Regions from separate parts of the Roseburia sp. AM51-8 genome, predicted to be linked through region 3. Evidence: a T-box and tRNA genes for the amino acid it is inferred to sense, from the RefSeq annotation. Region 3 holds a T-box; the other regions hold tRNA genes.

Region 1 (7,913 bases), on a different contig from region 3:
TCATGCCGCTGACCGCCTCCAAAATCCCACTGCCACAGATACCGATCGCCGGGAGGCCGCCGATCGTCCTGGTATGCGAGTTGCGTCCGGCGATCATAACGCTGCTGATCGCCCCCGGAATACTGGCACAGCCGCAGGAAATATTCCCGCCCTCAAATGCCGGTCCAGCCGCAGCCGCCGTGGCAAAATACTCCTCTCCCGTCCAAAGGACCATCTCTCCGTTGGTTCCGAAATCCAAAAGCATCCATGGCTCGTCAGCATCCATATGCTCCCGGATCCCATAGATACCGGATATGATGTCTCCTCCGACAAAAGCGGATGCCCCCGGCAGGATCGTTACCGCGATCCCCTTTTGCACAAAATCTTCCTGTTTGATGCTGACCGGTTGAAAAGGAGACACGCCCAAGGTCTGACAGGAATAGCCCCGCAGCAGATGGCACATGGTCGTATTGCCGGCAATGACGATATGCCGGATATCAGACACTTGTATCCGGTTTTTGCAAAGGTCTTTGATCCCCTGCGTCAGACCCGATTCTGCGTACCGGCGCAGGTCATCCCCATGTCCCTCATTTGCACTCTGAATACGGGACAAGACATCCGCTCCGTAGATCCGCTGGGAATTCATGCGGCTTAGACATGACTCGACCTGTCCTGTAGCAAGATCGACCAGGGAAAAGCCGATCGTAGTCGTTCCCAGGTCAATAGCAATGCCATAGGCAGCCTTTGTTGGCACCCCCTGATCTGTTTTTTCATCCTGTGGATAAAGACCAGCGACCTGTATGCCGGCTTCTTTTTGACAGACCAGATCCTCTGCCACTTCTATCTCTATATCATCTGCCACCTGCATCTGACAGGCAAGACGCCAGCCCTGCTCTAATGCCTCTTTTGAAAAAAATGCCCGGTCGGCCCCTGTAACAGGCACATGCCCGGAAATGACGCGCACCGCACATTTTCCGCATCTGCCGATTCCGCCACAGACATAATCCAGACTCAGTCCCTGCTCCTGCAAGGCATCTCTGATTGTTTTGTTTTTTCCTACGCCTGCACTGATCCCGATCCGCATATCTTTCCTCCAAGACTTTCTTTTTGTATCTTATCATTCTATGCCAGCCTGCGCAATTCCCCCAAACAAAAAGGTCAAAACATTATTGCAAAAAGTCTCTTGACACGCTCATGGCTTTATAGTATATTATACAGGTCGGTAAACGACAAGCTGGCGTGGCACAGGTGGTAGCGCACCTCATTGGTAGTGAGGAGGTCACGAGTTCAACTCTCGTCGCTAGCTTTAAAAAAAGACATCAGTTGATCTGATGTCTTTTTTCTATATGCTATTTCTTTAGGCTTCTAATTTATCTAAGATCAGTTGATTGGTCAGACTGAGCATCTGCCGGTAAATATTCTGCCTTTCATCTACGGACAGCCCTTCCGTATCTGTAGCACTTGCCTGTGCACTGCTGGTCTGTGACGGAATGTCGACTCCATTCTGATAATAACCAAGCACTTTTGAAACATAATTCTGTGTCTCGGCAAAAGGTGGAATACCGCCATATTTTGCTACATTCCCACTGCCGGCATTGTATGCGGCAAGCGCAAGTGATACGTCCCCGTCATAGCGGGAAAGCAACTGACTGATATATTTTGCACCGCCCATGATGTTTTGATATGGATCATAGGCATTCGATACGCCAAGCCCCTGCGCAGTGGCAGGCATGAGCTGCATAATGCCCATAGCGCCACTGGAACTCGTGGCATCTGCTGTAAAATTGGATTCCTGCTTGGCTATGGCAGTCAAAAGATTGACATCCACGCCATAGGTATCGGCTGCTTCTTCAAAAATGCTCATCAGATCTGTCGGTACCGTAAGACTTGTCCCGGCAAAAGTCGCGTTTGTCTCTGTCTGACTATCATTTAAGGCTTGGGTTGCACTGGTCAGGGAATCGGAAAATTCCTCAAGGCTGGTAACCGGAGTCATATTTTCTACATAGGTGGTCGTGCCATCCCCGTTTATGATAGATATCTTCATTGGTAACTCCTTTGGGTCTGTAATGTATATCAAACAGGATGTATCTCTCGATACATCCTGTCTTCGTCCTGTAATATGAGTCTACGCTTGCAGATCTTCCAAGCGCTCCACGATCAGATCTAAAGTCTCGCTCGGAATCGTGCCATCTGCGTAAGCATCCTCAATACATGATTCACTGGCTAAAAGTGCTGAAACATTCAGCCAAGTTCCTTGTTGAAATACATCATCAAAAATGCCAAACACCCTGCGGTCCTGTAACATTTGTGAAAAAGGTAATTTCTTGAAATCCATACGTCTAGTCTCTACTTATACTCTTGATAAGTATTCCCCTGTTCTGGTGTCGATCTTGATCACATCGTTCTGCTCAACGAACAAAGGTACATAAACAGTTGCTCCTGTCTCAACGGTAGCAGGCTTTGTAGCACCTGTTGCTGTGTCTCCCTTGAATCCCGGTTCTGTCTCTGTGATCTCAAGTTCTACGAAAAGTGGTGGTTCTACTGCAAATACGCTTCCCTTGTGAGAGCATACCTTAACCATTTCATTTTCCTTAACGAACTTTAATGCATCACCGATATCATCTGTGCTGAGCGCGATCTGCTCATAATTCTCTACGTCCATGAAGTAGTAGAGATCTCCATCATTGTAAAGATACTGCATATCCTTACGATCGATGTGTGCCTGTGGACACTTCTCTGTCGGACGGAATGTCTTTTCTACAACACCACCGTTTTTGATATTCTTTAACTTTGTACGAACAAATGCCGCACCCTTACCAGGCTTAACATGTTGAAATTCGATGATCTGGTAAACGTTGCCTTCCAATTCGATGGTAACGCCATTTCTAAAATCGCCAGCTGAAATCATTCTTTCTTCCTCCTTAATACTCTATGGACCCGAGCCCACTTATGCTCTATATTTTAATATATCTTGCCACATATTTCAAGTATTAGTACGATCAGACGTTGATAAAGCGGTTTGTCTGGGTCGAAAGTTCGGAAATAATGTTATTACTTTCGTCGATCTCCTTCATGATGGTATCCATCTCGCCTACCAACTGTGATGTATTTTCTGCCGCGTTGGTCACGCCCTCTGCGCCCTGTTCTACCGCGGTGGATACATCATTTACGTTTTCTACGACCTCATCCATGGTCTGGCGCAAATGATCGACGGACTCCGTAAAGGATGTCATCACTTCATTGATATAATCAGCATCTGCGCGATATTTATGACCGGACTCTACGAATCCGTCATAATCTTTCAAGATATTTTCATTAATATAGGTAACAATATTTTCAGAGTTCTTTGCCAGATCTCCTACCGCTGCAACAACCTTAGCATTGATCTGCTGGATGTTGCCCGCCGTTTCTCTGCTGCTGTCTGCCAAGACACGGATCTCATCTGCGACAACCGCAAAGCCCTTGCCTGCCTCTCCGGCTCTTGCCGCCTCGATGGAAGCATTGAGTGCCAAAAGATTGGTCTGGGAAGAAATGTTTAAGATCTCATCCGTCAGCGCATTGACTTCTTCTACGCTCCTGCTATTCTCGATCGCCTGCTGCAAGGTCCCAAGGATCTCCTGGATCATGGCAGAAGTCGTATCCTTGTTGGAAACTGCCGTATCTTCCAACTGTGTCGCACGATCCTGCATCTCGGTCGCATAGGTCAGTATATGTTCGCTCTGTTCGGAAATTCGATCCATGCCCGTTCCTGCCTTTTCCACACGCTCATTGACGTTTGCCAATGTTGCAGAAACTTCCTCCATGGTTGCAGAAAGTTCTTCCATGACGGCAGAAATATCCGTCGCATTGCCATTGACGGATGTCACGCTGTCAGTCACTGCCGCAAAGGTAGAATTCAAATGTACGGAAGAGTCGCGGATCTTGGCGATCACATTCTGCAATGCCTCGATAAAAGTATTGACGCCCTCGACCAGACTACCGATCTCGTCCTTCTGGTTGACTGAAATTCGCTTGGTCAGATCGGCTGCTGCATTGTTGACCTCATCCACCATATCGCCAAGTTCCTTGGAAGATTTCTTGACCGGTGTCACGATCAGTCGCACGCTGATCAATACAACAATAATAAAGATCAGTACCGTAAAGGCGATCGAACCGGCGATCACTATATTAGACAGGATCTTTGCCTGCTTCAAGGCTGCCTTCGCCTCTTTTTCATCCGCCTGTATCATCTTCTCCAGTTCCGAAATATCAGATAAAATACCCGTATTGTATCCACTCTCTGCCGCCAATACTTCTCCCGGGATCTCTGTGCCATAAACAGCATTCTGCATCTGCGCCTGCTGATAGTCATACATACCCTTTAACTTCTCATGCAGATCCAAAACCGTTTCTTTTTCCTTGCTAGAATTTGCGTATTTTTTGAATACTTCGATGTTTTTGACCATACGTCCATAGGCCTGATCGAGTGCATCTGAGTATCCACCTATGGTCTGTTCGCTCGGCTCATGAATTACATTTGAGGTATAACTCTGCATCTTTGTGTAATCCGTATCTAACGCACCTGCTGCATCCACACAGGATACAATCTGCTCCGAAATCATCATTCCCTGATTATACAGGTTTTGTACTGCCATGCGCAGCCCCGAAACGGTAACCAGTGTCACCAATGCCATTGCCGCAACCGGTGTAACGATCTTTGCCATCATTCCCGACATTTTTTTCTTGTTATTCTTTGTCGTATTTTTTGTATCCTTTGACCTCTTTTCCATCTCTCATGCCTCCATAAGTTTCCTATCTTAATGTTTTCCGTGCCAAGTTTACCATAATTGCTTTTTCTTCATATATAAAAAATAGCGAAAATTATCAAAATTTCGATAACTTTTCGTCCACATACGATATTTTTCTTTTCATAACTCTCAGATACGATATTTTTTCTCGAACTGGTCTACCGGCATCGGGCGGCAGAAATAATATCCCTGGAAATGCTGACATCCCATCTGCGCCAATGCTTCCACCTGTTCCTCTGTCTCAACACCCTCTGTGATCACATCCATATGTAACTGCCCGATCAGGCGGATCAGCGCCGATAAGATCGACCAGCTCCGGTCGACATTGACCGTTTCCTGTAAAAATTCCATGTCGATCTTGATCACATCCGCCTTGATATCCTTTAAGATATTCAAAGAAGAATAGCCACTGCCGAAATCGTCGATCTCGATCTCAAATCCATACGCCTGCAATCTTTCCAGCATATATCTGTGATTTTCCATTTCCGTCACAAAGAGCGTTTCCGTGATCTCTAGTTTTAACTTGTGTGGGTCGAGATCATATTTTTCGACCAGACGGGTAAAGACATCATAAACATCCAGATAATATTGATCCTGCACGGAAATATTAACCGAAAGATACAGATCATCCCGTCCCTGATCCCGCCAGATTGCCAACTGTCTGGCGGCTAAATCCCATACATAAAGGTCTAACTTGTGTACCAGACCTGCCGACTCTAAGACCGGTATAAATTCATCCGGTGCGATCAGTCCCTTGATCGGATGGATCCATCTGGCAAGTGCCTCTGCCCCAAGCAGACTGCCGTCTCTTCTCGTCTGTGCCTGTAGATAGATCCGGATCTGCCCCAGTTCCAATGCCTGCTCAAATTCATTGATGATCAGGTTCTTCTCCAGTTTTTTTTGCAAAAGGGCATCATCGAAATATGCCACACGCCTTGCATAATCTCCCTTGATCGTGTTGATCGCCAGATTACATTTATCCACCATGACAAAAACAGGCTCTGTCACATCCGTTATCTCATAAACGCCCATATAGATCTGCAAGTGGAAGTATTCGTTTGCAAAGGTGTCGACCAGACGATCCATGACATCTAAGAAAAGTTCTTCCGTAAAACGCTCTTTGGGCATACAAAAGGCAAACTGATCTTCGTTCAGACGGCAATAAAGATCATCTTCCTTGGCACGCTCCCGGAAAAAGTACGCATGCATCTTGAGGATCTCATCACCGCGCTGGGTTCCCAACATATCATTGATCAATTTGAAATCCTTGATATCGGAAGTGATCATGACGTAAGGCTTGCCCGCCGTGCGCAGGGTCTCTGTCACCCTTTCCTCAAAATACTGCTCGTTATAGATACCTGTCAAAAGGTCATGCGTTGCACGAAAATGTTCTTCCCTGTATTTCTCCGTCTCTTCCGTCCGGTCAATACAGGTAATAAAATAGCCCAAGAATACATCTTCCTCGTCCGTCAGACGCTGTACGGTAAACTCATAATTGAAGGTCTTATCATCTGCCTCAAAATGCTCCATATAGACCTGCTCGCTACATTCCTCTTTCCAATGCCGCTTGAGCCAGCCCTCAAAATACTGCTCTGCAACGCTTAAATCCTCGTCCAGGGCAAGATGCTTGTAGCGGTAAAACATGTCCTTTCCACGCCGATTGACATAGATACATTTTCCACTGATGTCAAAACAGCCTACGCCCATCTCTGCGATCTGTACCGCATTGGCAAGGATCTTGTCACGCATAGCCTGTGGCACATAAAACTCGGTAAAAAAGCAGATGATCAGTGCCGCTGCCCCATAAAAGATCAGGGAAATATCGATTGGCAGATTGAGCGCCAGTCCGATTGCATCACATATGATGATTGCCAGAAAAGACACCAGGATGGATGTATATTTCTTGCGGTACAAACGCGCCGTATGGCGGATCTTTACCATCAACAGAAGCACGATCCAGGCAACCAATCCATAACAATAAGCCAGATGCACATAAAAAATACCGGAATAACCTGTCGGATAAAAATATGCCCCGTAAGACTTTGAAAAAGCCTCCTTTAAGATAAAGACATGATGCAGCCAAGGATTGAGCAGCATACTAACCGTTTCCAGACCAGCCACGAGGTAACACGGTGTCATCCATTTGACCTGTTTTTCCTCATTGTCCGTGTAAAAATAGACATAGCGGAGCATGAACAAGAGCAGCCAGTCAATGCATGCCAAAAAGACAGAGTGAGAAACCGTAGCGATTGCTTTCTCATCTGTCATGATAAAGATGCCATTGGCTACAACGGCAACAACGACTGCAACAAAAAGTGTAAATATGCTTTTACTGACCCGATCCTGTTTTTCCCGGATCATACCGGCGAATGCTACCACCAGAAGTGTCAGCACAAACAAGATTCCCAGATAAATCATCTTTGGCATAGGCTATATTTCCTTATCTTTTATTCTCGATATCGTGGATCATAGCGATACGCTTTTCATGGCGTCCGCCCTGAAACTCTGCATCTAAATATGTTTTGACAATATCTTTTGCCACTTCGATACCAACGATGCGGGCACCAAAAGCAATGATATTAGCATTGTTGTGTTCTTTTACCAGACGGGCTGTTGTCGTATCGGAACATACTGCTGCACGCACGCCCGGCACCTTATTGGCTGCAATGGAAATCCCAACACCGGTACCGCAAATAAGTACGCCACATTCCACCTGACCGGATACAACAGCGCGTCCCACGGCTTCTCCATATACCGGATAATCGCAACTTTCCTCCTTGGAGATACCAAAGTCTACAACCTCGTGTCCCAATTCCTCCAAGTATGCCTTGATCTCATTTTTCATAGCAACTGCTGCATGATCGTTTCCAATTCCTATTTTCATTTCTTTTCTCCATTCATCATTTCTTTTTATTTTACTAAGGCAGAGATCGTCTTAAATGCAGGATGCTTGGAAGATCCTGCCAATTCGTAAAGGATGGCTTCTGCGCTCGTGATGATCGCACCTTCCTGCTTTGCTCTCTCATAGGCAAATGCCAGATCTCTGTCGCTTCTGCTGGCTACACAGTCTGCCACCAGAATGGTCTGATAGCCTGCTGCCTGCAGATCCATCAAAGATTGTAAGACACAGATATGCGCCTCGATACC
Region 2 (7,913 bases), on a different contig from region 3:
GACTCAGGGCATCTATGTTGCCGGTTTAAAAGAGATCCAGACTGTATCCGGAGAAAAAGTATCTCCCTGTGCTTATATTTTGCAGGAGGGAGACTACATTACGGGGCGGGATGGAAAAGAACTTTCAGACAAGGAGGACTTGCAGGAGGCGGTAGAAGCGTCAAAAGGGCAGGCCATGGTCCTGTCCGTCGTAAGACATGGGGAAGAAATGGAAGTCAAAGTCCGGCCGCAGGAAACGGAGGATGGCTCATATAAGTTAGGCATTTGGGTCAAAGATGATGTGGCAGGGGTAGGAACCCTGACCTATGTCAAGGAGGATGGCTCTTTTGGGGCGCTGGGACATGGTATCAGCGCGACATCGGGAAGTCAGGCGCTTAGTATGAAAGAGGGCTATCTGTATGAGACCAGCATTACCGGGATCACGCCTAGCAGCATCGGTTCGCCGGGGGAGATCTCAGGTCTGATCCATTATGGCAGTGCGGCGCGGCTGGGAGAGATCACGCGCAATTCCAATGTGGGCATTTATGGCAAGATGAATGGGACGGCAAAGACGGCATATGCGGGAAACTCCTATGCGGTTGCTTATAAACAGGAGATCAAGCGGGAGGGGGCGACCATCCTGTTTGGCGAAGGCGATGCGGTGGAGGCTTATCAGATCATGATCGACCAGATCGATTATGAACCAAAGGAAAAGAATAAATCTTTTGTCTTTCATGTGACGGATGAAAAACTCATCGACCAGATGGGCGGGATCGTTCAGGGCATGAGTGGATCGCCCATCATCAGGAAGGCAGGATCATTGGCGCAGTAACGCACGTTTTTATCAATGATCCTACAAAAGGATACGGCATTTTCATTGAGGAAATGCTATAGGATTTGTAAATATCATTTTTCGCGACTACTTTCGACAGCATACATACAAAATATGCTGAATAATGAGGAACGTAGATTTTGAAGAAAGTAGGAGGATGGTATGGACAAACTCAATGTGGCAATCGCAGACGATAATGATCTGATGCGTCAGTTGCTAGACACCATCGTACAGTCGGATGAAGAACTTTCAGTAGTTGGAACAGCAAAAGATGGGGAAGAAGCGTATCAGATGATCAAGGAGAAAGAGCCGGATGTGGTACTGCTTGATATCGTGATGCCAAAGATGGACGGACTGGGGGTTCTGGATAAAGTACAGCGGGATACGAGTATTAAAAAGACACCGAACTTTATCATGGTAAGTGCCGTCAACCAGCCACAGGTCACAGAGGATGCCTTTGCTCTTGGGGCAGATTATTTTATCATGAAGCCTTTTGATAAAGATACGATCATTCAGCGGATCAAAAAGACAAGAAGAACCCGTGCCTTTGTAGAGCCCGGTTTTTATCAGAAAAAGACGAAGGAGCATACCGAGGCTGCCTTAGAGGCAGATGTGACAAATATCATTCATGAGATCGGGGTACCGGCACATATCAAAGGTTACCAGTACTTAAGGGATGCGATCGTCATGTCCGTACAGGATATTGAGATGCTCAATTCCATTACGAAAGTCTTGTATCCGACGATCGCAAAGAAATATGATACGACCACGAGTCGTGTGGAACGTGCCATCCGGCATGCGATTGAAGTGGCATGGAGCAGGGGCAGGATGGATACTATTGATGCACTGTTTGGATACACTATCAATCATGGCAAGGGCAAGCCGACCAATTCGGAATTTATCGCCCTGATCACAGATAAGATCCGCTTGGACTACAAATTACGCTAGGCAGGAGGGACGTTCCTTTTGCCATGAGGGGCGTTCCTTTTGGACTTGGGGCTGGCACAGACCAGCAGGCGGACAGGGCACAGGATGCAGGGGGCAAAAACTTTGGAGCAGGTTAGGCGAGTCTCTTCGAGAAATCTTTTTCTTTTAATAAAGTGTCTCTTGCACAGCTTCGACTGCCGTCAGGATGTGTCCGCCTCTGGCAGATATTCAGGGCATCTCTAATGCGTTTGCATTCATATCTGACAGAGGCGAACATCATCCAAGACGGTTGTCGAACTTTGCAAAGACAGTTTTAATCAGAGAAAGAAAAAGTTTCTCGTCAGAGACTCCCTGTTCTGCGACAGTTTTTGCCCCCTGCATCCTGTGCCCTGTCCGCCTGCTAGTCTGTGCCAGCCCCAAGTCCAAAGGAACGCATCTTCGATTTGCAAAAAGATAAAAAAATCGTTGCCAAAACAGAAAACTTTCGATATAATAATTTCGTTGCTCCGATAGCTCAGTTGGTAGAGCACTTCACTCGTAATGAAGGGGTCGTCAGTTCGAGTCTGATTCGGAGCTTTTTCCATTTGCGCATGTCTGAATCGGAGGGTTTATGACATACGAAATATTTAAAAAGGAATTGATTTCCTTACTTGAGGAGCGGATTGACGCGGATCAGGAGATTGATGTGCGCCCTGTTCTCAAGAACAACGATCTATGGTTAGACGGACTGAGCATCCTTCAGTCATCTGTCAACATTTCCCCAACCATTTATTTACATACGTGTTATGAGATTTTTCAAGAGGGATCGTCCCTGACAGAAATCGCAGACCGCATACTTTCCAGTTTTTCTGAGTATCGCCTGAAAGAGGATGTGGATCTATCTTTTTTCACGGATTTTTCCAAAGTGCGGGAAAATATTATCTACAAACTGGTCAATATGGAAAAGAACAAAGAACTTTTGGCAGAAGTGCCGTTTGTTCCCTATTTGGATCTAGCAGTGGTATTTTGCTATTATATTTTGGCGGATGAGACCTTCCCTGAGCAAATGACAAGGAGTAATGCGTCTATCCTGATCCGAAATGATATGTTAGATATCTGGCACATCACGCCGAAAGAACTCTTATCTTATGCCCGCCGCAACACGCCAAAATTGCTTGCACCAAAGATGCATTCCTTTTCGGGACTGGTGGATTCTATGCTGGAAGCAGCAGGGCAGAGTCTGCCGGAAATTGAAGACATGGAAGATCTGGCAGATTTTCAGATGTATGTGCTGACCAATGCCAACCAGTATTTTGGGGCGGCAGTCATGTTGTATCCGCAGATCATGCAAAAATGTGCGAAAGTGACAGAAAGCGATTTTGTTATCTTGCCGAGCAGTGTGCATGAGTTGATCTTGCTGCCTTATCAAAATCGCTTTGATCTGGAGGAAATGTCTGCCCTGGTACGTCAGGTCAATGCTACCTGTGTGATGCCGGAAGAAGTCCTTTCCGACCATGTGTATTATTATGACCATGTCAACAATCGCATCAGTTATTCCTGATGAGAAAAGGTGGTAGTTGTTTCTTCTTTTAAAACTTGCTATAATGGGCTAAGTGAAAAGAACAGGAGAGGACACTTAAAATGACAAAAGCAATCAAAGTATTTAAAAATAAACCAATCATACCACTTGGAATTTTTCTGGCGGTGACCGTAGTATTGATCGTCGTGAGTTTTGCGGTATTAAATATTCCCATTGTGGCAATCTGTTCGATCGCCATTTTGGAAGTGCTGCTCAGCGCACTTTTAAACCGGATCCCGCTTTGGGTACATGGGCTCCTTGTGATCGCACAGATCGCGGCAGGATTTAGCTTTGGCAGAGCCGTTTTTATGGTACTCATGGCAATCGTATATGTACTGGCAGTGGCATTTTTATATCTTTGGACATCTGAGGAAGCATAGTACATGAAGCAGAATTATCAACGTCTTTTGGATCAAACGATTCTTCAGTTGCAGGAGCAGGGCAGGGTGCCGAGACTTCTTTTGCACGCCTGCTGTGCGCCCTGCAGTTCTTATGTCTTGGAGTATCTGTCCGTTTATTTTTTGATCACCGTATTCTATTACAATCCCAATATTTACCCGGATGAAGAATATAACAAACGTGTGGCAGAACAAAAGGCTTTTATCGAACGTTTTCCGGCAAAGCATCCGATCTCTTTTGTGGAGGGAGACTTTGACAAAGAGCGTTTTTATGAAGTGACCAAGGGACTGGAGAAGGAGCCGGAGGGTGGAAAGCGGTGCCAGCAGTGTTTTCGTCTTCGGTTGGAAGAGACGGCGAAACTGGCAAAAGCAATGCAGATGGACTATTTTACGACGACACTTTCCATCAGTCCCATGAAAAATGCCCAGATGCTCAATGAAATCGGCGGAGCGCTGGCAAAAGACTATGGCATTTCGTATTTGTATTCGGATTTTAAGAAACGCGAGGGCTATAAGCGCAGCGTAGAATTATCAAAAGAGTATGGCATGTATCGGCAGGATTACTGTGGGTGTGTGTTTTCATATCGTAGCAGACAGCAGGAAAAAGAGGAAAGGAATTAAGTATTATGGCACAGTTATGGGGTGGACGATTCACCAAGGCAACCGATCAGTTAGTATATGATTTCAACGCTTCCATCGGATTCGACCAGCGGTTTTTTGCGGAAGACATCATGGGCAGCAAGGCACACGTCAAGATGCTTGCAAAACAGGGCATCCTTACGGAAGAGGAAAGGGATGAGATCTTAGTCGGACTGGAAGGCATCGAAAAAGATGTGGCAGACGGCAAACTTGCCATCACATCCGAATACGAGGATATTCATAGTTTTGTGGAGGCAAATCTGATCGACCGTATCGGTGATCCGGGCAAGAAACTGCATACCGGACGCAGCAGAAACGATCAGGTGGCATTGGATATGCGCCTTTATACCAGAAGTCAGGTAGAACATACCAAGGATCTGCTCCATCATCTGCTTGAGACCATTCTTTCCATTATGGAAGATAACACAGAGACGATCATGCCGGGCTTTACCCATTTGCAAAAGGCACAGCCGATCACGCTTGCGCATCATATGGGGGCTTATTTTGAAATGTTTAAGCGTGATGTTTTGCGCTTGTCCGATATATACGAGCGCATGAATTATTGTCCTTTGGGCTCCGGCGCATTGGCAGGCACGACATATCCATTGGATCGTGATTATACTGCAGAACTGCTGGGATTTTACGGACCGACCGTCAACAGTATGGATGGTGTCAGCGACAGGGATTATCTGATCGAATACCTGAGTGCCATGTCTACCATCATGATGCATCTGAGCCGTTTTTCCGAAGAAGTCATCATCTGGAATTCCAATGAATACCGTTTTATTGAGATCGACGATGCCTATAGTACCGGAAGCAGTATCATGCCGCAGAAAAAGAACCCTGATATCGCGGAACTCGTGCGTGGTAAGACTGGGCGTGTCTATGGGGCGCTGATGGGACTGCTTACGACCATGAAGGGCATTCCGCTTGCCTATAATAAGGATATGCAGGAAGATAAAGAAATGGCATTTGATGCGATGGATACGGTCAATGGCTGCATCCAACTCTTTGATGGCATGTTAGAGACCATGACTTTCCGCAAAGACGTCATGGAAAAGAGCGCCAGACATGGCTTTACCAATGCGACCGATGCCGCAGATTATCTGGTAGGCAAGGGCGTACCGTTCCGGGATGCGCATGGCATTATCGGACGTGTGGTTCTCTATTGCATTGATAAGGGTATCGCGATCGATGATATGTCATTGGAGGAATTGAAAGAGTTCTCGGATGTCTTTGAAGAGGACATTTATGATGCCATTTCCATGTACACCTGTGTCAACAAGCGTCTGACGACGGGAGCACCGGGCAAGGAAGCAATGGAAACAGCCATTGCGTCTTACAAGGAATTTTTGAAAAAATAACCAAAAGAAATAAGGAAAAAGGCAGGCATTTGTGGAATTTGTGTAAAATTGGAAAAGTGCTTGCTTTTTTTTATGGAATAACGTAACATATTTTCCTAGAAAGACAGTTGTCTGCGTAGAGCGGACATGTGAGAAGGAGAGCATCATGAGCGAAAAATTAAAAGTTGGTATTTTAGGTGGAACAGGTATGGTTGGACAGAGATTTATCTCTCTGCTGGAAAATCATCCATGGTTTGAGGTAACTACGATCGCAGCCAGCCCAAGAAGTGCAGGCAAGCGGTATGAGGATGCTGTGGGTGGACGTTGGAAAATGGACACACCAATGCCGGAAGCCGTAAAAGATATAGTGGTAAAGAATGTCAATGAAGTAGAAGATGTGGCAGCGGAGGTGGATTTTGTATTCTCTGCGGTTGACATGACAAAGGATGAGATCAAGGCGATCGAGGAAGCATATGCTAAGACTGAGACACCGGTCGTTTCCAATAACAGTGCACACAGATGGACACCGGATGTACCTATGGTTGTACCGGAGATTAACCCGGAACATATGCATGTGATCGAATATCAGAAGAAGAGACTGGGAACCAAGAGAGGATTTGTGGCAGTAAAGCCAAACTGCTCGATCCAGTCTTACGCACCGGTACTTACCGCATGGAAAGAGTTTGAGCCGTATGAAGTGGTAGCGACAACTTATCAGGCAATTTCCGGTGCAGGAAAGACCTTTAAGGATTGGCCGGAGATGGAAGGAAATATCATTCCATACATCGGTGGTGAAGAAGAAAAGAGTGAAAAAGAGCCACTCCGTATCTGGGGCTATGTGGATGAAGAAAAGGGCGAGATCGTACCGGCAACCAGCCCGGTCATCACTTGCCAGTGTATCCGTGTTCCGGTATTAAATGGTCATACCGCAGCCGTATTTGTGAAGTTTAAGAAAAATCCTACCAAAGAGCAGTTGATCGAGGCGTTGGAGAAATTCTCCGGACTGCCACAGGAGTTAAACCTTCCGAGTGCGCCAAAGCAGTTTATCCGTTACATGGAAGAGGATAACCGCCCACAGGTCACATTGGATGTCAACTATGAAAATGGTATGGGTATCAATGTGGGACGTTTGCGTGAGGACACGGTATATGACTGGAAGTTCGTTGGACTTTCTCATAATACAGTCCGCGGTGCAGCAGGCGGCGCAGTTCTTTGTGCAGAACTTTTAAAGGCACAGGGATATATCACAAAGAAATAGATCATGTGGATCGGGACGAAGTTCTTAGGGCTTCGTCCTTTTTTTCTTGTCAATTTTCTCCTGCAAAGATATAATAGAAATTGCGACTTGTTAAATGCAGATTTATGTATTTGAGATAAAAAGAAATGGGGAAACATAGATGATCACACGAGCCACAGAGTATAAGAAATTAGAAGAATTATATAAAAAGAGCGGCAACCAGTTGTATATTTTGTATGGCAGGAGCGGTTGCGGTATGGAACTGCTCTTACAACTCTTTGCAAGGGATAAAAAGTGCTTTTATTATCATGCCAGAAATGCCTCTGCCGAGGAACAACTGCACCAGATGCAAAGGGAAATTGAAAAACAGTACGAGGTCAATCTGACCCGCGATTCCTATGATGAGTGCTTTAACCGCGTTAAGAGTGGGGATGCGTCCAAACTGGTTCTTATGATCGATGCTTTTGACCGCATTGTAAAAAAAGATCCGCATTTTATGGAAAGCATCTTAAAATTAAAGGCGCGCAGGCTTTATCCGGGACCGGTCATGATCCTGCTCTGTCATTCGTCCTTAGCGTGGGCGCATAAGGATATGGCAACTTGTCTGGGGGATGCCATGGCAAAGGTCGATGAGGTCATGAAGTTGGATGATATGAGTTTTCTGGATGTCGTCCGTGCCTTCCCGGAGTATTCGGTGGCACAGTGTGTTGAGACTTATGGTATCATCGGCGGCGTGCCGGATTATCTCAACCGCTGGAATGGGAAAAAGAGCATCAAGGAAAATATCTGCAATAATATCCTGCGGCCGCATGGCTATCTGTTTTCGGAGGCAGAGGATTTCATTGGAAGCGAACTGCGGGAGTTGTCTGTCTATGACACGATCTTGGCATCGATCGCATCCGGACATGAAAAATTAAATGATCTTTTTATGGATACCGGCTATTCGCGGGCAAAGATCAGTGTGTATATGAAAAATCTGGCGGCTTTTGATGTTGTTGAA
Region 3 (7,913 bases):
TAATAGATGACGTCTGGTACCGCCATATTTGCAAAGAACACTTAGGTGGTACGAATCAAAAATAAAGGACAGAATCATAACAATTTCTGCTATTTGGCGCTTGTTTTTCATAAAAAGCTCCTTTTACGGATGACAATTAAAAAAGGATACCCTGATCATTATAGTGCATCAGGGTATCACCTTTTGTGTTTGTTCTAGTTTACATGAATATGTTCTTTTGATTTCTCAGCAATTTCAGCTTGATTTTTTCAACGAATTCGTCTAATGGAAGGACTGTCGTTTCTTTTTCACCATGAAGACGGAAGGAAACGGTACGGTCATCCTTTTCATTAAATCCGACAACCAGCAGATAAGGTACTTTTTGTACCTGACCTTCACGCATGCGGTAGCCGAGTTTTTCGGCACGGTCGTCAAGTTCTACGCGGACATTTGCATCTTCCAGGGCATCTACGATTTCCTGCGCATAAGCATTCAGACCGTCGTCATCTGTCTTGACCGGCATAACGCGAACCTGAACAGGAGCAAGCCAGGTAGGAAGATTTCCCTTGGTCTCTTCCAGGATATAAGCCATAAAGCGATCCAAAGATCCAAGGATGGCACGGTGCAATACGACCGGTGTCTGCTTTTCGCCGTTGCTGTCAATATAATAGAGGTTGAACTTGGCTGGCAGACAGAAGTCCAACTGACAGGTAGAGAGTGTGATCTCATTACCGATCGCCGGCTGTACGTTTACGTCAAGTTTCGGACCATAGAAAGCAGCCTCGCCGATCTCCTCGGTGTATTCGATGCCGATACTGTTTAATACATCACGCAGTGCATCTTCTGCTGTATTCCACATTTCATCATCATCATGATACTTTTCTTTATTCGCCGGATCACGAAGGGAAAGTACACAACGATAATTGGTAATTCCAAAATCCTTATAGGTATCAAAGATCAGATTTACAACGCTGGTAAATTCTTCCTTGATCTGTTCCGGTGTCACGAAGAGGTGGGCATCATTCTGACAGAAATGTCTGCCACGCTCGATACCCTTTAAGGTTCCGCTGGACTCATAACGGAAGTCGTGTGCAATCTCACCGATACGGATTGGCAGGTCTTTGTAAGAATGTCTTCTGTTTGCGTAAATCATCATATGATGTGGGCAGTTCATAGGGCGAAGTACAAAGGATTCCCCTTCCATTTCCATTGGTGGGAACATGTTTTCCTTGTAATGATCCCAGTGACCGGATGTCTTGTAAAGATTGACCGTGCCGACACATGGAGTCATAACATGGAGATAACCGAGTTTTCTCTCTTTATGCTTGATATAGTTTTCTAATTCCTGCCAGATGGTGTATCCCTTTGGCAGGAACATTGGAAGACCACGACCAACCAGGTCATCTACCATAAAGAGATTCATATCTTTTCCGATCTTTCTGTGATCTCTTTCTTTTGCCTCTTCCAATAACTGTAAATGTGCATCTAACTCTTCTGGTGTTGGGAAACAAACACCGTAGATACGCTGCAGCATTTTGTTTTTGCTGTCGCCCTTCCAATATGCACCGGAGTGGCGGATTAATTTGAAATATTTGCAAAGTTTTACATTGTCTACGTGAGGTCCACGGCAGAGATCAGTAAAATCGCCCTGATCGTAAACCGTGATATTGCCATCCTCAAGATCCTCGATCAGGTCTAACTTGTAAGGGTCATCCTTAAACATTTCCAAGGCTTCTTCCTTGGAAACTTCGCGGCGGATGATCTTTTTGCCGGATTTGATGACTTTCTTCATTTCCTTTGTGATTGCTTCGATGTCTTCATCACGGATAACGTCATCGCCCAGGTCGATATCATAATAGAAACCTTCTGCGACAACTGGTCCAACCCAGAATTTAGCCTGTGGGTAAAGATGCTTGATTGCCTGTGCCATCACATGGGCACATGAGTGGTTCAGCGTATTCAGACGCTCGTCTTCTTTGAAATTTACCATTTTCATTCTCCTTTTCATTTTTAGTATGAAAAAAGCACCCATAGACTGATACATCATCTAAGGGTGCTTGCACACGGTTCCACCTTAATTTTTACTCTTGCAGCCTGTAACGGGGCTATCCGGTAACGCTTCGGAATCATCCTTCTACGTACAGCTTCGAAGTGGTCTTCATGTAATCCGTTTCTAAGGAACTTCCAGCAAATGTTCCTCTCTCTGTGAGAACCTGATTGCATTACTCTCTTCATCATTGCTTTTATGGGTACTATTCATTTCTAAATCTGCTTCATTATAGTATAATAATGGCGGAAATTCAATGGATTTTGAAAAAGTGGAAAAATTTCCTAAATTTTTAAATTTTTTTGTAACAAAATAGGGAAAACATTGTCTAACCTACGAAAAAAGGAAAGGAAGGTGAGAAAGACTGGATACCGAGAAGCTATATCGAACGTATTTTATGAAGGTATATTCGTACGTGATGAATATCGTAAAAAATCCTGCTGCAGCAGAAGAAATCACGCAAAATACCTTTGTGAAAGCAATGACTACAAAAAGTGAATACGAAGGGTCATCCAGCCCATACACCTGGTTGTGCGCGATTGCGAAAAATCAGTGTTATGATTACTTCCGTAAAAATGGCAGAATTGCAGATGCTGTGGAACCAGAGAGGGAGGCAGTGTGTGCTTCGGATGTGACGGAGGATTTTGTCGTACGTGAAACTTCGTTGTCTATTCATCGGATTTTGCATGATATGGAAGAACCATATAAAGAAGTGTTTGAACTTCGTGTTTTTGGAGAATTGTCATTTGCGGAAATTGCTTCGATATTTCGAAAAACAGATAGTTGGGCGCGTGTGACGTATCACCGTGCAAGAATAAAAATAAAAGAGAGGTTAGAAGAGAATGAGTAATATAGAACAGAAATTACCGTGTGAGGTAGTGCAGGATATTTTGCCACTCTATCATGATGGTGTGTGTAGTGGTGCAAGTCGCAAAATGGTGGAAAATCATTTGCAGGAATGCCGTACGTGTAAAACACTGTTGCAGGAAATGGATGAGACGGAAATGGATATGGCACTTGCTGATGAGACAAAAGAAGTGCTGGAACACCATGCAAAAAGGGAGCGTACGTTGGCATATAAGACAGCAGTAGTTATTGCAGGACTCTTATTGTTACCAATTGTCATTGCGCTTCTCATGACACTTCCGGGCTATTCTGATTTAAAGACGGATGCGGCAATTATGGCATCTATGCTATTAGTGGCAGGTTTTACAGTAGTTCCACTGTTATCGCGAGGAAAGAAGCTGGCAAAGACCATTGTGGCATCGACAGCTGCATTGATTCTTTTGATTTTTATTGTGGAAATGTTTTTTGACCATGGCAACTGGATTACGTTTGGCGAGATTGCCTGCTCAACGATGTTTGGTCTTTCTTTGGTTTTTGCGCCATTTGTGGTAAAACAGTTAGACTTGCCGGAAACGCTGGTGAACCAGAAAGCACTTCTGACGGTGGCATGGGATACGATTTGGTTTTATCTGATGATGGTTATGTTTGCTATCGATAATCCAATTTATACGCAGGATCTTTTCCTTCCGGGTACATTTTTTGTTGCTCTTGGCTGGGCAATCTTTTGCGATTATCGTTATTTACCGGGGAATGGTTGGATGAAGACAGCAGTTTTATCATTGTTGGTTGGTATCTGGGGAACCATTGGAAATGCTCTCGGCTGGGTATCGGTTTCTGTGATGACAAAGGCGGGAGAGACACCGCTGGATCTCAGAGGCTGGATCCTTGCGATCACCCTTGGGCTGGCAATCGTCCTCTTTGTCATTGGACTGCTCCGGCAAAAGGGACAGTCTAAGAGAATCAAAGCCTAAAGTCATGCATTGCTATTTGCCCTGGGTCTGCGTATAATAAAGACAGTCACAAAGGAAAACGAGAGGAGAATCAGGACATGATAGATCAAAATTGTGCATACTGCGTAGAGGGAGAACTGGTTGATGCTTTTGGTATCAAGATCTGCGAACTGCCGACTTCCAAGGTATATTTATTTAAGGAGCAGAGCCATCCGGGCAGAGTGATCGTGGCACACAAGAAGCATGTGAGCGAGTTGATCGAACTGAGCCCGGAAGAAAGAGCGGCTTACATGGAGGATATTGCAAAGGTGGCAAATGCCATGCATGAGATCTTCCATCCGAATAAGGTCAACTATGGCGCTTACGGAGATACCGGACACCATTTACATTTTCATCTGGTTCCAAAGTATGAAAATGAATATGAGTGGGGCGGCGTTTTTGCCATGAATCCACAGGTCAAGACTTTAAGCGATGCAGAATATACCGAAATGGTAGAAAAATATCGTAAGGCACTTGCATAATTGCCTAAATATTTGATAAAAAAATCAAAAATTTAATAGTGAGGAGAGTCCTTCTGGTTTATAATGAGTATAAATTGCACAAGTCAGTATGTGCTCAGACAAACAGGGAGGACTTTTTTATGGAATTGATGGAATATGAAAAGAAACATACAGAGGCGGTCAAAGGCTCACTTGCCGAGTGTACCGTACTCTTGAAAAAAGATGGTAAATTTCCACTGGAGGCGGCAGGCAAGATCGCAGCCTTTGGTAGTGGTGTGCGCCTGACAGTTAAGGGTGGAACCGGATCCGGCGAAGTCAATTCACACTATTCTGTGAATATCGAAGAGGGCTTAGAGCAGGCAGGCTTTGAGATCACGACCAAGGCGTGGCTGGACGCATATGATGCCAAGCGCGCAGAGGCAAAGACGGATTTTATCAAGCGTATGAAGGCAGAAGCCAAGGCGAACCATCAGAATGTCATGGTCTATGCCATGGGAAAATCCATGCCGGAACCAAATTACCAGATCCCTTTGGAGGGGCAGGGCGACGTGGCAATCTATGTATTGTCCCGTATTTCCGGTGAGGGAAATGACCGTCCGGTAGAAGAGGGAGAGATCAAATTATCCGCTACGGAAAAGAGAGATATCTTAGCCCTCAATGAAAAGTATGATAAATTCATGCTGGTACTCAATGTCGGTGGCGTAGTCGATCTGTCCGATGTGACGGAGGTCAAGAATATCTTAGTCCTTTCACAACTTGGCGTAGATACCGGAACAGCCCTGGTAGACATCCTGCTTGGCAGACAGAATCCATCCGGTAAACTGGCAACGACCTGGGCGGCATGGGATCAGTATGCGCCGATGGATGACTTTGAGGACATCAATGATACCAGATATCAGGAAGGCATCTATGTTGGCTACCGCTATTTTGATTCCTTCCACAAAAAGGCACTCTTTCCATTTGGTTATGGCTTGTCCTATACAGAATTTGCACACAAACTGTCCGGTGTCAGCGCAGACGGCGAAAAGATCACGGTGCGCGCACAGGTGACCAATACAGGTCAGCGGGCAGGTAAGCAGGTGGTGCAGGTCTATGTATCGGCTCCAAGCGTAAAACTGGATAAGGCATATCAGGATCTCTGCGGATTTGCCAAGACTAAGGAACTGGCATCGGGAGAGAGCCAGGAAGTAGCCATTACCTTTGCCCTTTCTGATTTTGCTTCCTATGATGAGGCATCTGCTTCTTATATTCTGGAAGCCGGCAACTATATCGTGCGCATGGGCGTAAGCAGCCAGGATACGGCTCCGGTCGCTCTGCTTCGTCTGCAAGAAGACGTTACGACTCTGGTGGCAAAGAATGTCTTGGGAGATCCGGGATTTACAGACCTGCGTGCAGAGGCTGGCCAGACAGAAAATATTCCGGCAGATATCTGTGTCATCACTTTAAGCGCAGATGATTTTACGACAGAGCAGGTAGATTACCAGCCAAAATATGAGATCTTGCCGGAAGTGGAGGCGCTGTCTATCGATGAGGCAGCCTGATGAACATCGGCGGACATGATCCAAACAAGGGTGGACTGGTATCCATCATCGGCAGCGCCGGATCACAGGTCTGCGGTGCAGCAGGTGAGACAACGACTCATGTCAAAGATTTCCCATCCCTTGTTATGGCAGACGGTCCTGCGGGCCTTCGTCTGGCGAGAGAATACTATCGCGATGAGAAGGGCTTGCATGCAGTAGGGCAGGCAGGTATTCCGGAAAGTTTTATGGACTACATGCCAAAGCCGATGCTCTTTTTCTCAAAACTGATCATGGGCGGAAATAAGGGACCGAAGGCTGGAACGGAAGTAAAGACCCAGTATTGCACAGCCATCCCGATCGGTACAGCCATTGCCCAGTCTTTCAATACAGATCTGGCAGAAAAATATGGCGATATCGTGGGCTATGAAATGGAAATGTTCGGCGTACATCTGTGGCTGGCTCCGGCACTCAACATCCACAGATCTATCCGCTGTGGACGAAACTTTGAGTATTATTCAGAAGATCCGCTGGTTTCCGGTTTGATGGCGGCAGGGATCACAAATGGCGTGCAGAAGCATCCGGGATGCGGAACGACCATCAAGCATTATGCTGCCAATAACAAGGAGTTGAACCGCTATGCCAACAACAGCCATGTGTCTGAGCGTGCCATGCGTGAGATCTATACCAAGGGCTTTGGTATCTGCGTAAAGAAGTCACAGCCGCATGCCGTGATGACTTCCTACAACCTCTTAAATGGCGTACATACCGCAGAAAACCGCGGCTTAATCGAGGACATCTTACGCTGTGAATATGGCTATGAAGGCATTGTTATGACAGACTGGGTTGTACCAATGACCGCAGACAAGCGTTCTGCTAACCGCAATTCTCTGGCAAGATTTGTAGCCGCTGCCGGTGGCGACCTCTTTATGCCGGGCGGAAAGAGCGATTACGAAGATCTGAAAAAGGGCATTCAGGAAGGTGACGTATCCGAGGAACAGGTACGGATCAATGCGACCAGAGTGCTTAAGATGGCAAGAAAATTAGTAGAAAAATAAGCATAAAAATAGAAGGGAGCCTGTGACTGGAGAATCAGTCACAGGCTCCCTTTTTGTATGAAATGCATTTTATTGGATCTCTCCATTTTTATGCCGTTCAAAGAATTTCTTTGTCTCGGCAACAACCACACCGTTTAAGGCAAAGAGTGCGATCATGTTTGGCAGTGCCATCAGACCGTTAAAGATATCTGCGATCGTCCAGACAGCGCTGACGGTCATGTATGGTCCGATAAAGACGGCAAAGATATAAAGCCAGCGGAATATCTTGATGGCTTTCTGATTGCCCTTTGTCAGATATTCCAGACAACGCTCACTGTAATAGTCCCAGCCAAGAATGGTCGTAAAGGCAAAGAATACCAGACAGAGCATAAGGATAAAGGAAGATACCTCTGCCGGGAAAGGCAGCCCCTGTTGGAATGCATAGGTCGTCACGGCAACACCTTCCAGACCGTCTACCTGCCAGGCACCGGTCAGTACGATGGAAAGACCGGTCAGGGTACAGATCACGATGGTATCGATAAAGGTTCCGGTCATGCTGACAAGTCCCTGACGTACCGGCTCTTTTGTCTTTGCGGCAGCAGCGGCGATCGGTGCGCTACCAAGTCCTGCTTCATTGGAAAAGATACCGCGGGCAACACCCTTTTGCATAGCGACTAACATGGAACCGACGGCACCACCTGTGATCGCTTTTGGTGTAAAGGCTGCAACCACGATCGTCTTAAAAGCAGCCGGAACGGCAGTAATATTGCAGATCACAAGGCTCAGAACAAATACGATATAAATAACTGCCATAAAAGGAACGATGATCTGGCTGACACTTGCGATTCTCTTGACACCACCGATCAGTACGGCAGCCACACAAAAGGCAAGTACCAAAGAGGCGATAACGACCGCCCAGGAATAATCGCCTAAGAAAGGTAAAAGTTTTACCGTGTGGGCATCTGCCGGATCAAAGAAATTATGTACAGCGGAGGAGATACCGTTGACCTGACTGAAGGTTCCGATACCAAAAAGTC

What was found. The T-box of region 3 lies ahead of thrS (threonine--tRNA ligase). A T-box ahead of a tRNA ligase gene usually reads a tRNA of that ligase, here a tRNA-Thr.
Region 1: it encodes a tRNA-Thr, which carries the amino acid that the T-box ahead of thrS (threonine--tRNA ligase) is inferred to sense. The anticodon was not compared.
Region 2: it encodes a tRNA-Thr, which carries the amino acid that the T-box ahead of thrS (threonine--tRNA ligase) is inferred to sense. The anticodon was not compared.

The regions. Positions count from the first base shown of each region.
Region 1 is NZ_QUEY01000007.1:13,162-21,074, forward strand. Features, by position in the region: gene DW996_RS11850 (ASKHA domain-containing protein) at 1-1,063, opposite strand, end outside; tRNA gene DW996_RS11855 (tRNA-Thr) at 1,213-1,285, shown strand; gene DW996_RS13500 (lytic transglycosylase domain-containing protein) at 1,337-2,023, opposite strand; gene DW996_RS11865 (hypothetical protein) at 2,105-2,314, opposite strand; gene efp (elongation factor P) at 2,330-2,887, opposite strand; gene DW996_RS11875 (methyl-accepting chemotaxis protein) at 2,979-4,748, opposite strand; gene DW996_RS11880 (GGDEF domain-containing protein) at 4,896-7,193, opposite strand; gene rpiB (ribose 5-phosphate isomerase B) at 7,207-7,650, opposite strand; gene DW996_RS11890 (isochorismatase family protein) at 7,677-7,913, opposite strand, start outside.
Region 2 is NZ_QUEY01000004.1:62,447-70,359, reverse strand. Features, by position in the region: partial or broken gene spoIVB (SpoIVB peptidase) at 1-873, shown strand, start outside; gene spo0A (sporulation transcription factor Spo0A) at 974-1,759, shown strand; tRNA gene DW996_RS09600 (tRNA-Thr) at 2,242-2,314, shown strand; gene DW996_RS09595 (DUF5688 family protein) at 2,349-3,278, shown strand; gene DW996_RS09590 (hypothetical protein) at 3,359-3,676, shown strand; gene DW996_RS09585 (epoxyqueuosine reductase QueH) at 3,680-4,315, shown strand; gene argH (argininosuccinate lyase) at 4,321-5,697, shown strand; gene asd (aspartate-semialdehyde dehydrogenase) at 5,843-6,934, shown strand; gene DW996_RS09570 (ATP-binding protein) at 7,074-7,913, shown strand, end outside.
Region 3 is NZ_QUEY01000002.1:555,992-563,904, forward strand. Features, by position in the region: gene DW996_RS06475 (hypothetical protein) at 1-111, opposite strand, end outside; gene thrS (threonine--tRNA ligase) at 200-1,969, opposite strand; T-box leader at 2,026-2,226, opposite strand; gene DW996_RS06485 (RNA polymerase sigma factor) at 2,445-2,876, shown strand; gene DW996_RS06490 (zf-HC2 domain-containing protein) at 2,869-3,843, shown strand; gene DW996_RS06495 (HIT family protein) at 3,921-4,343, shown strand; gene DW996_RS13285 (glycoside hydrolase family 3 C-terminal domain-containing protein) at 4,463-5,863, shown strand; gene DW996_RS13290 (glycoside hydrolase family 3 protein) at 5,863-6,897, shown strand; gene DW996_RS06505 (alanine/glycine:cation symporter family protein) at 6,967-7,913, opposite strand, start outside.